One region of the Stenotrophomonas sp. 86428_Sma genome, then DNA from elsewhere that is predicted to be linked to it. Evidence: riboswitches for the same ligand, from Rfam matches in the RefSeq annotation. Region 1 holds a riboswitch; the other holds the start of a gene.

Region 1 (7,200 bases):
CGATGCCCCAGGCCAGCTTGCGCTTCAACGGCGGATCGCCTGCCTCGTCAGTGGACATGCTGGCCAGTACCAGCACCGCCGAATCGGCTGATGTCACGAAGAAGATCATCAGCAGCACCAGTGCGATGCAGGAAAGCAGCAAGGGCAGCGGCATGCTGTCAAACAGGGTGAACAGCACCGTTTCATAGCCATTGCCCAGCGCCTGCACCAGGTCGGCGTGGCCGAAGATCTGCGCCCACAGCGCAGTACCACCAAACACCGCGAACCAGAAGAAGCCCAGCACCGTGGGTGCCAGCACGACGCCGATGACGAACTCGCGGACGCTGCGCCCACGCGAGATGCGCGCGATGAACGAGCCGACGAACGGGGCCCAGGAAATCCACCACGCCCAGTAGAAGATGGTCCAGTCCGCCACCCATGTGCTGCCCGAGAACGGCGACATGCGCAGGCTCATCGTCACCAGCTGGTTGAGGTACGACCCCAGTGTGGTGGTGAACGTATCGAAGATGAATCCGGTCGGACCCAGCACCAGTACGGTGGCCGCAAGAAGCGCGGCCAGCGCAAGGTTGAAGTTGGACAGCCACTTCACCCCGCGCTCGACTCCGCTGGCGGTGGACGCCATGTACAGCACGAACGCGATGGCGATGATGGTCAGCTGCAGTGGCACACCCGCGTGCAGGCCGAACACGCGTTCCATGCCGGCAGCGATCTGGATGGTACCGAACCCCAGCGTGGTGGCCACGCCAATGGCAGTGGCAACAACCGCGGCGATGTTGACCACGCGTCCGATCCAGCCGCGATGGTGCCGGCCGATGATCGGTTGCAGCATGTCACTGACCAGTCCACGGCCATTGCGGTTGAACTGGAACCAGGCCATCGCCAGGCCGATCAGCGCGTAGATTGCCCATGGATGCAGACCCCAATGGAAGAATGCATAGCGCATCGAAGCCCGCGCCGCGTCCATGCTCTGCGGTGCGAGGCCTTCTGGAGGCTTGGTGAAGTGGGAAATCGGCTCGGCGGCGCCCCAGAACACCAGGCCGATGCCCATGCCGGCGGCGAACAGCATCGACATCCAGCTGGCGCGCGAGAACTCCGGCTCGGCATCTTCACCGCCGATGCGCAGGTTGCCGAAGCGACCGAATGCCAGGTACATCAGGAAAGTCAGCGCCAGGAACACGACCAGAAGATAGAGCCAGCCGACACTGCGGATGACATCGGCCAGTACCGACTGCACCACGGTATTGAAGGGGCCGGGTGCAACACCGGCAAGCAGCACCAGAAGCAGAACCAGTGCGATGGAAACGCGAAACACCATGAAGGAGCTTCTCCGATCAAGGGATTGAGGGGAGCGAGCAGAGCTTGCTGCGAGGGGCCGGCGACATGCAGCACAGACCGGGCAGGGGCCGCGGAGGCGGCGGGGAAACACCGGCCGCAGCGGCACGATGCGCGTGCACGTTACTGAATGCGATGTCACGGTTCTGTTAATACAGAAACAGCAGATCCACGCCGTGCGTGGATGGAACCACCAGGAGCTGCAGTGCGTTCTATGCTCTAATGCACACCAAGAAGCGGGGGTACCGCGGCCATGTGGCCACGGTTGAGACAGTCCCTTGGAACCTGATCCGGCTCATACCGGCGTAGGGAAGCTTTGCAGTGCAGCCATGCCCGGACTCCGCCCAAGGACCGTCCTGGCGCGGCAGCAGTGCGCCGCCGCTTCGTCCCTGACCTTCCTGGACGATGCCCGATGAACGCACAGCTCTCCGCCCTGCAGCAACAGGCCCAGCAACTCTCCGAATCCGTGACCCGGCCCATTCCCGGCTCGCGCAAGATCCACGTGCCCGGTTCACGCCCGGATCTGCAGGTGCCGATGCGCGAGATCGCGCTGACCCGCACGCCGACCTTGTTCGGCGGCGAAGAGAATGCACCGGTGACCGTTTACGACACGTCGGGCCCGTACACCGATCCGGAGGTGCGCATCGATCTGTCCGCTGGTTTGCCGGCACTGCGTCGCGGCTGGGTGGAAGAACGCGGTGATACCGAGCGGCTGGAAGGACTGAGTTCTTCGTTCGGTCGCGATCGCGAGCATGACCCGAAGCTCGATGCGGTGCGCTTCCCCGCGCGCAGCCTGCCACGCCGTGCGCGTGCAGGTGCCAACGTCACCCAGATGCACTACGCGCGCCGCGGCATCATCACGCCGGAAATGGAATTCGTCGCCATCCGCGAGAACCAGCGGCTGGACGCGATCCGCGATGCCGGCCTGCTGCAGCAGCACCCGGGCGAGGCGTTCGGCGCTTCGATCCAGAAGATCATCACCCCGGAGTTCGTGCGCGACGAAATCGCCCGCGGCCGTGCGGTGCTGCCCAACAACATCAACCATCCGGAAAGCGAGCCGATGATCATCGGCCGCAATTTCCTGACCAAGATCAACGCCAACATCGGCAACAGCGCCGTGTCCTCGGGCATTGCCGAGGAGGTGGAGAAGCTGGTGTGGGCGATCCGCTGGGGCGGTGACACGGTGATGGACCTGTCCACCGGCAAGCACATCCATGAGACCCGCGAGTGGATCATCCGCAACTCGCCGGTGGCGATCGGTACCGTGCCGATCTACCAGGCGCTTGAGAAGGTCGATGGCCGCGCCGAAGCACTCACCTGGGAGATCTTCCGCGACACACTGATCGAGCAGGCCGAGCAGGGCGTGGACTACTTCACCATCCACGCCGGCGTGCTGCTGCGCTATGTGCCGCTCACCGCCAAGCGGGTCACCGGCATCGTCAGCCGCGGTGGCTCGATCATGGCCAAGTGGTGCCTGGCACACCACAAGGAGAACTTCCTCTACACGCATTTCGAAGACATCTGCGAAATCATGAAGGCCTACGACGTGACCTTCTCGCTGGGTGACGGCCTGCGCCCGGGCTGCATCGCCGATGCCAACGACGCTGCGCAGTTCGGTGAGCTGGAGACGCTGGGCGAACTGACGAAGATCGCCTGGAAGCACGACGTGCAGACCATGATCGAAGGCCCCGGCCACGTGCCGATGCAGCTGATCAAGGAGAACATGGACAAGCAGCTGCGCGAGTGTGGCGAAGCGCCGTTCTATACGCTGGGCCCCCTGACCACCGACATCGCACCGGGCTACGACCACATCACCAGCGCGATCGGTGCGGCAATGATCGGCTGGTTTGGTACGGCCATGCTCTGCTACGTGACGCCGAAGGAGCACCTCGGCTTGCCCAACCGCCAGGACGTGCGCGACGGCATCATGGCCTACCGTATCGCCGCGCATGCGGCCGACCTGGCCAAGGGACACCCCGGCGCACAGGTGCGCGACAACGCGCTGAGCAAGGCACGCTTCGAGTTCCGCTGGGAAGACCAGTTCCATCTCGGGCTGGACCCGGAGAAGGCCAAGGAATTCCATGATGAGACCCTGCCGAAGGATGCGCACAAGCTGGCGCATTTCTGCTCGATGTGCGGCCCGCACTTCTGTTCGATGAAGATCACCCAGGACGTGCGCGACTACGCCGAGGCCGGCATGAAGGAGAAGTCGAAGGAGTTTCGCGCCGCCGGCGCCGAGGTCTATCACCAGGGCTGACGTGTAACGGGTAGTGCCGGCCGTCGGCCGGCATTCCGTCGTGCGTGGGACCAGGGAGAGTGCCGGCCAGTGGCCGGCACTACCGCTCATCACGCCGCTCCCGGCTATCCTCCGCCCATCACCCTGGGGAAAGGACGCCATGCCCGTTGCCATCACCACCCGCTGGCTGGCCATTGCCCGCCGCCATCCTTCGGCCTGGCTGCTGGGTGCCCAGTTGATCGCGGTGCTGCTGTATCCCGCACTTGATGACACCGCCGGCGGCCGTGCGGCGCTGGGCATGTTCGGCATGGCGGTACTCGGCCTGGCGCTGTGGGTGGTCCAGCGCAGTCCGCTGGGCACCTGGCTGGCACTGCTGCTGGCCATTCCTTCGGTGGTGTTCTCGCTGGCCGGCGCACTGCTGGATCGCAGTGCGCTGCTGACCACCGCGCAGCTGCTGGAAAGCCTGCTGTACTTCTATACGGCCGGTGCGCTCATCGCCTACATGCTCCAGGACCATAAAGTCACCCGCGATGAACTGTTCGCAGCAGGTGCGACATTCACGTTGCTGGCGTGGGCCTTCGCGTTTGCTTTCGCCGTGTGCCAGCAATGGTATCCGGGCAGTTTCCAGGGCACCGGTGGTGGCGCGCAGCGCACCTGGATGGAGCTTCTTTATCTGAGCTTCAGTTTGCTCTCGGGTGTTGGCTTGAGCGACGTTGTGCCACTGCATCCGCAGGCGCGCGCCTTGGTCATGCTGGAGCAGTTTTCAGGCGTGATGTACGTAGCTTTGGTGGTTTCGCGACTGGTTGGATTGACCATGCTGCGGCGCATGTGAAAATGAACGCCAGATAAAAATTTCGCGCCCCGCAGGGCGCGAATGGTGCAGCAGATTATGTGAATGCGTCGGCGAGAGAGAGCCTGGATGTCGACCACGCGATAGGCGAGGTAACCCGCATAGGCTAGTATTTGCCCGCTTCATTGTTTTTGCGGTATGCGCCGATGCTTTGTGCGGAGTCTGGCTTTTTGCTGTTCCCAGGACGGGAGGGTATCGAAGGCAAACGCTGCCCCGGACCTGTCTCTACTGTGTAGCGGAAAATGAACAGCAGTGAAAACCAGCCCCCCGGATTCGATCGGATCCGGATAGGAGAGTGCACTGTCACTCTGTCCTCGCGCGAAGTCGAGGTCGTCGGTGCGCGTCGCCCGCGTCGGCTGACGCCGAAGGCGCTGGGCGTGCTGCGTGTGCTGCTGCGCCAGCCGGGGCGTGTTGTCACCCGCGATGAACTGTTCGCGGAAGTCTGGCCGGACACGCTGCCGACCAATGATGTGCTTACCCAGGCCGTCACCCAGCTGCGCAAGGCGTTCAGCAACGACGACGACAACGGCCAGGCCTATATCGAGACCATCGCCAAGACCGGCTATCGCCTGCTGGTGCCGGTGCAGGTACTGGACGATGTCGAGCCGGCGCCGCCGGCGGGAGCCGATGACGAAATCGTGGACATTCAACCGGCGATGGCCATCGCCGAGGTGATGCCGCCACACCTGCAGGCATCGCGCCGCCGCTGGCGCCACGTCCGCCGGCGCGTACTGCTGGTGCTGGGCGTGCTGATGCTGGCCACGGTGGTGGTGCTGACCGCGCTGCTGCTGCGGCGGGCACCGGCCAGCAGTTCAGCTGTGGACGCGGCCGTGGAGAACGGCACGCGCGTGATCGGCAGCCCGCAGCGTCCCTATCGGTTGATCACCGCGACCAGCGGCTTTGAAACCTATCCCACGCTTTCACCCGATGGTTCATTGGTGGCCTATGAGGGCGCCAACGAAGACGGGCAGGGCGGTGGTGCGATCAAGGTGCAGACCTCCGGCAACGCGCCTGCACGGCAGCTGCTGGCTCCGCCGGCCGGCTCGGTCGATCGCTTCCCGAGCTGGTCGCCGGATGGACGCGAGATCGCCTTCGCGCGGTTCAGCAACAACGGCGGTTGCCAGGTGCTGATCGCCAGCGCGACCGGTGGTGCCCTGCGCCAGGCCACACGGTGCGATGGCACCGAGCTGCTCAGTTTCGACTGGACGCCGGACGGCCGTGGTCTGGTGTTCGGCAGCATGGTGGGGCGCTATGCCCATCGCGGCATCCGCAAGCTTGATCTGGCCAGTGGCCAATGGGAGGCGCTGGACTACGGTGTCGCCGAGGATGACTTCGACTATGCGCCGCGCTACTCGCCTGATGGCAAGTGGCTGGTATTCGTGCGCAATCCGCAGCTGGGCGACCTGTGGCGCATGCCGGCCGCGGGTGGCACGCCCGAGCAGCTGACCAACGAGGCCGCTGAACTGCGTGGCTGGGCCTGGTTGCGTGATGGCCGGACGATCGTGTTTGGACGCCGTGTCGACAGTGAGGTGCGCCTGTACTACCTGGACGTCGAGAGCCGCACGCTGCGCGACGCCGGGCTCGACGACGCACAATGGCCGGCGACGGCGCGCCGCGCGGGCATGCTGGCCTTCGTTCACCGCCGCGCGCAGTTCGGCATCTTCAAGGTGCCGATGGAGGGCGGTTCACCCCCGCAGCGCTTGTTTGCGTCCAGCGGCCGGGATGGGCAGCCGATGGCGGCGCCGGATGGACGCCAACTGGTGTTCACGTCCGATCGTTCAGGCAGCTTCGCGCTGTGGTGGGCGGACATGGAGCGCCCCGATTCGCTGCGGCCTATCGAAGGATTGCGGCCTGAGGCACGTCAGGCACCGGACTGGTCGGCCGACAGCCGGCGGTTGCTGGTGGTCGGGCGCGACGAACACGGACGCACGGTGGTCTATGAGATCGCCCCACGTGACGAACGCGTCCAGCCGTTGCCGGTACCGTCGGAGCAGCCGCTGCAGGCACTGTACGGCGCAAACCCGGACCAGCTGCTGGTAGTCGAGCGCGATGACCAGCAACAGACCCGGCTGAGCCTGTTTGATCGAAGCGTGCAGCCTTGGCGCCGCCTTGCCAGCATCGAGGGCGTGTCTCAGGCGCGGTTCGATCGCAGCAGCGGGCGTGTGCTGTTCACCCGCCTGGCGGCAGGCGGCCTGTGGTCGGTGGATGCGGCGCTGGCGCCAGGCAGCGTGCAGCAGATCAGCGATGACCAGCCCAGCCGGTGGCGGTACCGGGCCTGGACCGTGGCCGGCAACAGTGCGATCGGCTATCTCGGTACGTCCACCCGCTGCGGTACGACACTGGTGCTGATCCAGGCCGGGCGCGAGGAACCGGAACGCTGCCTGGATGCGGAACGCCTCAGTGCCGGCAACGGGCTGAGTGCCGGCGCCGATGGGCGCACCCTGTTCGTGGCAATGGCGGTCAGCGACGGTGCCGACATCGGTGTGATGCGTTTGCCCGAGCGCTCGCCGACGCTGCTTCCGGCGTTCTCCAAGTTGTTGTTGTTCAACGGAAATGGGCCTTCGTAATTTCTTCGTGGCGACCTCGCCGCGAATTCGTGGCGATCTCGTCTGACTTTCCTGACGTGGTGCCGCCTGATTTGGCAAAACGGAGGCCTGTACTAGGCAAATCCGTGGTGCCCCCATGCGTCAACTCTCGCTGGCCGATCGCGGCCAAACCGTCTCTCTGGACCGGTCGCTCGACGATGCTGCGCCGACCTGCCTGGGCGTGGCCCGGCTCGGCA
Region 2 (7,200 bases), 1.0 Mb from region 1:
GCGCCGGCTATGGCTCGGTACAGACCGCGATTGCCACCGGCACCTTCGGCGTGGTCCGCAACAGCCACGGCGACGAGATCAACATGCGCCGCAACGTGCTGAACCAGATCGGCTCCGACGCGAAGGCGCTGACCGGCCACACCCTGGCCGAGATGCGCGGGATGAACGACGGCGACCTGGCGCGGACGTTCTCCAGCTATTACATCCACAAGTACGCAGCGATCAGCATTCCGGAAAAGAACATCGAACCGCAGGCGGTAGTGCAGGGCCAGGGCCAGACCCCGGCAGCACCTGCGCAGGCCAGCGCAGCCGTGGCGGCGGGTGCAGCCACGCTGGCGGCAACCGCAACGGCAGCTGCCACACCGAAGCCAGGCATTGAACTGCAGGCCGCCTACGAGGCCGGCGTGAAGTACGACGACGTCAAGTACGCCATCAACATTCCGGGCCACGCGCTGTACGTACCGGGCAAGACCGGCAAGAACGTGGAGCAGGGTTACATCGACTGTTCCGGCTGGGTCGGCACGCTGCAGAACCGGACCATGGACGAGATCAACCAGAAGGCCGGGCACGCGGTGTTCAGCAAGGCTGATCGCATCGACCTGGGCAACCTCGGTTCCGGTGGGATCGTGCGCAAGGCGTTCGACCAGTCCGGCGTGCTGCTGGACCGCGACGCGATCCTGAAGCCCGATGCGCTGAAGGAAGGCATGATCATCGGCCTGGATACGGCCAGGACCCGCCATGAGCACTGGAACGGCATCGACCACATCGTGATGGTGGTGCGCGACCCCAACACCGACAAGCTGCTGATCAGCCAGTCCACCGGCAGCAAGGGCGTGCACACCATGCCGGTCGAGGACTACCTCAAGCAGGTGAAGGACCACCCGAACTGGAAGCTGTACGCCTCCGATCCGCTGTCCAAGGCGCGCGACCTGCTGGAAAACCGCACCCAGTCGCACGAGCAGAGCCAGGGCAAGCCTGCGCCCGAGCACAAGGCCGCTGCCACGCCGCACGCCGAACTGTACAAGCAGGGCGCGCACAGCGAGGGCGTGCGCAAGGTGCAGGAGCAGCTGGGCCACCTGGGCTACGTCGGCGCCGACGGCAAGCCGCTGGTCGAAGATGGCCGCTTCGGCCGCAACACCGACACGGCAGTGCGCCAGCTGCAGAAGGACAACGGCCTGGTGGTCGACGGCATTGTCGGGGCGAAGACCCTGGAGGCAATCAAGGACGCACGCGAACGGCCGTTGCTGAACGACGAGCGGCACCCGCGCAATCCGTTGTTCATCCAGGCCAGCAAGGGTCTGGAACTGCTGCCGGCCGGGACCTTCAAGGACCGCCACGCGCTGGAAAGCGCTGCTGCGGCATTGACCAAGGAGGCGCATGCCGCCGGCCTGCAGCGCATCGACTCGGTGGTGCCCAGCCCGAACGGTGAGCGCCTGTTCGCCGTGCAGGGCACCATCGGCGACCCCGCCGCCAGCCGCGTGGCGGTGGAGACCCGTGCCGCCAGCGAGCAGAGCCTGGCGCTCAGCAGCGGTGCCGTGCAGGGCGCGCCGAACGTGCTGCATCAGCAGCAGGACGCCCAGCAGGAGCAGGCCCGGCAGGCGCAGAAGGCGATGGGCGTCTAAGCCCGCGGCGCCTTGGGAGAGAAGGGAGGGCCACGTCCGCGTGGCCTTTTCCCTTTCTGCCAGCTGAGCGGCCGGGGCCGCTTTCAGCCTTGCTTCATGCCGCCTGCCGCTAGATGAATGCGCAAGCCGCACGGTGGACCAGGCAATGTTCCGGCAATGTTGGAACGCCAGCGTGGACATCACGGCAGCCGGGGCGCCCCGCGCCCTCCCTGCCCAGCGTGGCATGCACCTCACAGGAGAACGAACATGCTCAGTACTTCCGCACTCAGCTTCCGTGGTCTGGCGATGGCCCTGGCACTGGTGGCCGGTGTCGCCGTGGTCAGCGATGCCAGCGCGATGTCGAGGAAGGACAAGCGCACCCTGGTCGGCGCCGTGGTCGGTGGCGTGGCCGGCAACCTGCTCTCCAACGGTGATCCCGCTGCCACTGTCGGCGGTGCCGTGGCCGGCGGCGCGATCGGCAACCTGACCACATCTGACCGCCGCGACCGTCGTTACTACGACAATCGCCGTTACGACAACCGCTACGATCGCCGTTACGACCGTGGCTACTACCGCAGCGGCTACTACGACCGCGGTGACGACCGTCGCTGGCAGCGCGAGCGCTACTACGACAACCGCTACTACCACGACCGCGGCCGCCATCGCGGCTGGTAATCCGGCGCGGCGGTACCGCCGATGACGATGTGACGACGGGCGGGTCGATGACCCGCCCGTTTGCGTTGCGGGCGGCCATGGCGTTGAATGCGCAGCCTTGGATGTGACTTTCCCCATTGGGGCTGCGGCATGACTTCTTCTTCCCACCGGGTGCAGGGCCTCAACAACGACGAGGTCGCTGCCGACTGGCCGCCGATCAGCACCGCAGACCTCGCGTGGCTGCGCCAGCGCTTTCCGCAGCTGGATGCGGGCAGCCAGCCGCACTGGCACAGTCCTCGACCGTTGTCGGCCGCCGCCATCGTCAATGGCACGCGCGCACCGGTGTTCATCAAGCGCCACCACCACAGCGTTCGCAGCGCCGCCTGCCTGGAAGAAGAACACCACTTCATCGCCCATCTCGCTGCCGCCGGCGTACCGGTGGTGCAGGTGCTGGCGGCAGCCGATGGCCACACCGCAGTCGAGCACGGCGAATGGACCTTCGAGCTGCATGCCGTGGGCGTGGGCGAGGACCTGTACCGCGATGCCGTGTCGTGGTCGTTGCTGACCGATGTCGCGCAGGCCCGCGAAGCCGGCCGCATGCTGGCCCGGTTGCACCGTGCCGCCGCCAGCTATCACGCGCCACAGCGCAGTACCCATCTGCTGGTCGCGCGCGACGATCTGATCCGCGCCGACGATCCCATCGCCGCGATCAAAGCCGAACTGCCCACACGACCGGGGCTGGCCCGCTATCTCGCGCGCATTCCGTGGGAAGCGCAGCTGCAGCGCGACGTGCTGCCGTGGCATGCCGGCCTGGCCGAGCGCCTGCGCGACGAGCCACGGCTGTGGGCGCACAACGACTGGCATGTCTCCAACCTGCTGTGGCGCGACGGGCAGGTCAGCACCGTGCTGGATTTCGGCCTGGCTTCGCCCACCAGCGCACTGTTTGACCTCGCCACCGCGATCGAGCGCAACGCAGTGGCGTGGCTGGAACTGGAGCGCGGCATGGAGGCGGTGCGCATCGATATCGCACTGGCCCTGCTCGACGGCTACCGCGAGGTGCTGCCGTTGTCGGCGGCACGCGTGCACCTGCTGGCCGAACTGCTGCCGATGGTCCATTTCGACTTCGCACTGTCCGAAGTGGAGTACTTCGAAGGCATCACTGGCTCCACCGCAAACGCGGATGTGGCGTGGCAGCCGTTCATGCTGGGGCATCCGGCGTGGTTCCACAGCGCGCCGGGACAGGCACTGCTGCAGGCGTTGCACGCGGCAGCCTGAAGGGCACCGGCTCGCAAATCCGTACCATTTGTAGTGAAATGGTCACCTGAAGCGGGGGTGCCTGGATCTGCCAGGCTGAGAGAGTCCCTTGGAACCTGATCCGGTTTGCACCGGCGTAGGGAGCTTTGAGCCGCAGCCACACCCCCGTCATGGGCCGGTGCACCTGCGCGCCGTCGCTTCGTCTCCCTTGTTGTCCGAAGACGAACCGAATGAACCGCTGCCTGCGCCCCACCCTGCTCTCCCTCGCCCTCTGCGCCGCCTTGCCGCTGCATGCCAGCGAGGCCGACGCTGCCACCGATGCGGCTGCCACCGGCGCCGAGCGCTCGCCCACCGAACTGGCGGCAGTGCGCGTGCAGGCCGGCAAACCCAAGGCCGATACCTCACGCGTGAACGCCTTCGGTGGTGGGTCCTGGAAGGACACCCCGGCCTCGGTGAACGTGCTCGAGCGCAACTACCTCGACCGCCGGCAGGTGCGTTCGCTGTCCGAGCTGGCCAGCAACGATGCCTCGCTGGGCGATGCGTATGCGCCGGTGGGCTACTACCAGAACATCGCCATCCGCGGTTTCGCGCTGGACGCCGCCACCGGCTACCGCTTCAACGGCCTGTCCATCGCCGGCGAACAGCGCCTGGCGCTGGAGAACGTGCAGTCGGTTGAGATCCTCAAGGGTGAAGCCGGCCTGGCCGCGGGTGTGATGGCGCCCGGCGGGATCATCAACTACATCGGCAAGCGCCCGGCCGAAGTGCGCACCGCCACGCTCGGTACCGACTCGGAAGGCTCGCGCTACGTCGCCGTCGATGTCGGCCACTGGATCACCCCGCGTTTCGGCCTGCGCCTGAATGCCGCATGGGATTCCAGCAATTCCTACGTCGAGCACGCCGATGGCCGTCGCAACTTCTACTCGCTGGCCGCCGACTGGCTGATCGGCGAGCGCGGCAAGCTGGAAGTGGATGCCAACTACCAGACCAGTTCGCAGCGTTCGGTGTCGGGCTACCAGCTGCTGGGCGCGCGCGAGCTGCCGCACGGCGTGGATCGCGAATTCCTGCTCGGCTACCAGCCCTGGCAGCGCCCGGTGGATATCGCCAGCACCAACATCACCGCCCTGCACACCTACGACTTCAACGATACCTGGCAGTCGCGCGTCTCGGTCGGCCACAGCCGCTCGGTCATCGATGACAACGTCGCCTTCGCCTACGGCTGCTACTACGCCGCGCAGTGCGCCGATGGCAGCGTGCCGGGCAACTACTTCGCGCCCAATGGCGACTACGACGTCTACGACTACCGCAGCCCGGACGACACCCGCCGCAACCAGCAGGCCCGTGCCGAGCTGCGCGGCCGCTTCGAGACCGGCAGCGTCGGCCATGAGTTGACCATCGGTGCCGACTACTTCCGCCGCACGGTAGACAAGCGCCCGAGCGTCAACGAGTACGTCGGCACCAGCAACATCCACGACGCACAGGTGCCGGTGTTCGCGCCGTCGCCGAAGATGCCAGGGCCGTCCGCACGACGCCTGGACAGCCGCCAGACCGCGTTCTTCGCGCTGGACCGGATGAGCTTCGGTGATGACTGGCAGTGGCTGGCCGGTGGCCGCTTCGTGCGCCTGGACGAGCACGCCTACGACAAGCGTGGAAACCCGCAGCGGCACAGCCGCCTGTCGCGCTTCCTGCCGCAGACCGCGGTGGTGTGGAAGGCCACCGACCAGCTCAACGCCTATGCCAGCTACGTGCGCGGCATTTCACTGGGCCAGGAAGCGCCGTTCTGGACCAGCAACGCCGACACCTTCCTGCCGTCGGTGCAGTCGCGGCAGCTGGAAGTGGGCGTGAAGTACGTGCCGGTCGAGGCGCTGACGCTGGGCGCAGCCGTGTTCCGCATCTCGCAGCCCTACCAGTACGCCAAGCCGGACAGCAGCGACGTCGGCTACACCTTCGTCGAGGAAGGCACGCAGACCCACACCGGCCTGGAGCTGACCGCCAACGGCCAGCTGACCGACGCACTGCAGATCGTAGCCAGTGCCAGCGTGCTGCAGGCGCGCGCGCGCGACACCGGCACCCCGGCCTATGCAGGCAATCAGCTGGTGAACGTGCCGAAGGTGCGCGCCAGCGTGCACGTGGCCTATGCGCTGCCGTTCGTGCAGGGCCTGGATGTGACCGGCGGCTGGCGCTATGCCGGTGCCAACGTTGCCCGCGCCGACGGTGGCGTGCGCGCACCGGACTACTCGGTGTTCGACGCTGGCCTGCGTTTCCAGCATCGCCTGCACGAGCGCGCGGTGACCTGGAACCTGTCGGTGGACAACGTGTTCAACCGCTTCTACTGGCGCGATACCGGCAGCAGCGGCGGTGACTACTACCTGTTCCCCGGCGCACCGCGACAGGCCCGCCTGTCGGTGACGTTCGCGCTGTGAGCGGCGTCATGCTCGAGTGGACCGCCGCGCTGTGCAGCATCCTCGGCGTCTGGCTGATGGCCAAGCGCCGGCTGGTGGCGTGGCCGGTCGGCCTGCTGTCGGTGACGCTGTACGGGCTGGTCTTCGCCGAGGCCAAGCTGTACTCGGACACCCTGCTGCAGGTCGCCTTCGGTGGCTTCCTGGTCTACGGCTGGCTCAACTGGCGGCAGCACGCCGCCGACGAGGGCAGCGTCCGCATCGTGCCACTGGCGCGCGGCAAGCTGCTGCGCGACCTGGCCATCGGCCTGTGTGGTGGCGTCGCGCTGGGTGCGGCCATGCACACCTTCACCGATGCCGCACTGCCCTGGCTGGATGCCATGCTGACCGCGCTGAGCCTGGTCGGCCAGTGGTGGCAGGCGCGCCGCCACGTGGCCTGCTGGTGGGTGTGGATCGCGGTGGACGTGGTGTACGTGGGTGCCTACCTGTTCAAGTCGCTGCACGTGACCGCAGCGCTGTACGTGTTCTTCCTCGGCCTGGCCGTGTTCGGGCTGCGCGCATGGAGCGCAGCTGCGCGTGAACCGCAGGTGGCAACGCAGTAGAGCCACGCCGTGCGTGGCCGGGGTTTACCGGTTGTCGCCAACCTTGGTTGGCACACGCCTGCCGACCAAGGTCGGCATCTACCAGGCCCATCCACGCATGGCGTGGATCTACTGCACCCGCAAGATCAGTAGCGCCACGCCATGCGTGGCTGGGGGCCTACCGGTAGTCGCCAACCTTGGTTGGCGTGCGCGTGCCGACCAAGGTCGGCATCTACCAGGCGCATCCACGCATGGCGTGGATCTACTGGGTAAGCAGCAGGCCCAGCCGCAGCGGCTGGCGCATATCGGCTGGTGGCGCGGCCTGCAACGGCGCGGACTGCAATGTCGCGCGCAGGTCGGCGTCGATCTGGGCGTCGCCCAGGCTGTCGAATTCGAGTTTCGAAATGCGGCCATCCGCCGCGATCCACACGCTCACCGGCAACGGCGTCGGTGCATCAGGGTGTGCCTGCAGCCATTCCAGCACGCGCTGCGCCTGCGGGTTCTGCTCCTGCTGCAGGCGCTGCTGCAACTGGCCGCCCACGGCGGCGGCATAGGCCATCCAGTGTGCGGGAGCCTCCTGCGCGGAAACGCTGGCACTACCAAGTGCGAGCGCACCGAACAATGCGGCCAACGGCCGCCACCAGCGGCGCACGCCGGTCCTGTTTCCTGCCATGGCCATCGCCCGTCTCCTGCGCCTCCATCCAACGGCTGATG

What was found. Region 1 has a riboswitch for thiamine pyrophosphate ahead of thiC (phosphomethylpyrimidine synthase ThiC). Riboswitches for the same ligand answer to the same signal wherever they lie in the genome.
Region 2: another riboswitch for thiamine pyrophosphate. It lies ahead of ACZK3J_RS00820 (TonB-dependent receptor); the one in region 1 lies ahead of thiC (phosphomethylpyrimidine synthase ThiC).

What each region holds. Positions count from the first base shown of each region.
Region 1 is NZ_CM151156.1:4,092,329-4,099,528, reverse strand. It holds gene ACZK3J_RS18850 (BCCT family transporter) at 1-1,315, opposite strand, end outside; TPP riboswitch at 1,561-1,662, shown strand; gene thiC (phosphomethylpyrimidine synthase ThiC) at 1,745-3,589, shown strand; gene ACZK3J_RS18840 (ion channel) at 3,729-4,400, shown strand; gene ACZK3J_RS18835 (winged helix-turn-helix domain-containing protein) at 4,661-6,985, shown strand; gene ACZK3J_RS18830 (helix-turn-helix transcriptional regulator) at 7,101-7,200, shown strand, end outside.
Region 2 is NZ_CM151156.1:189,583-196,782, reverse strand. It holds gene ACZK3J_RS00835 (peptidoglycan-binding protein) at 1-1,622, shown strand, start outside; gene ACZK3J_RS00830 (glycine zipper 2TM domain-containing protein) at 1,869-2,276, shown strand; gene ACZK3J_RS00825 (phosphotransferase enzyme family protein) at 2,406-3,530, shown strand; TPP riboswitch at 3,574-3,669, shown strand; gene ACZK3J_RS00820 (TonB-dependent receptor) at 3,740-5,929, shown strand; gene pnuC (nicotinamide riboside transporter PnuC) at 5,938-6,507, shown strand; gene ACZK3J_RS00810 (hypothetical protein) at 6,749-7,165, opposite strand.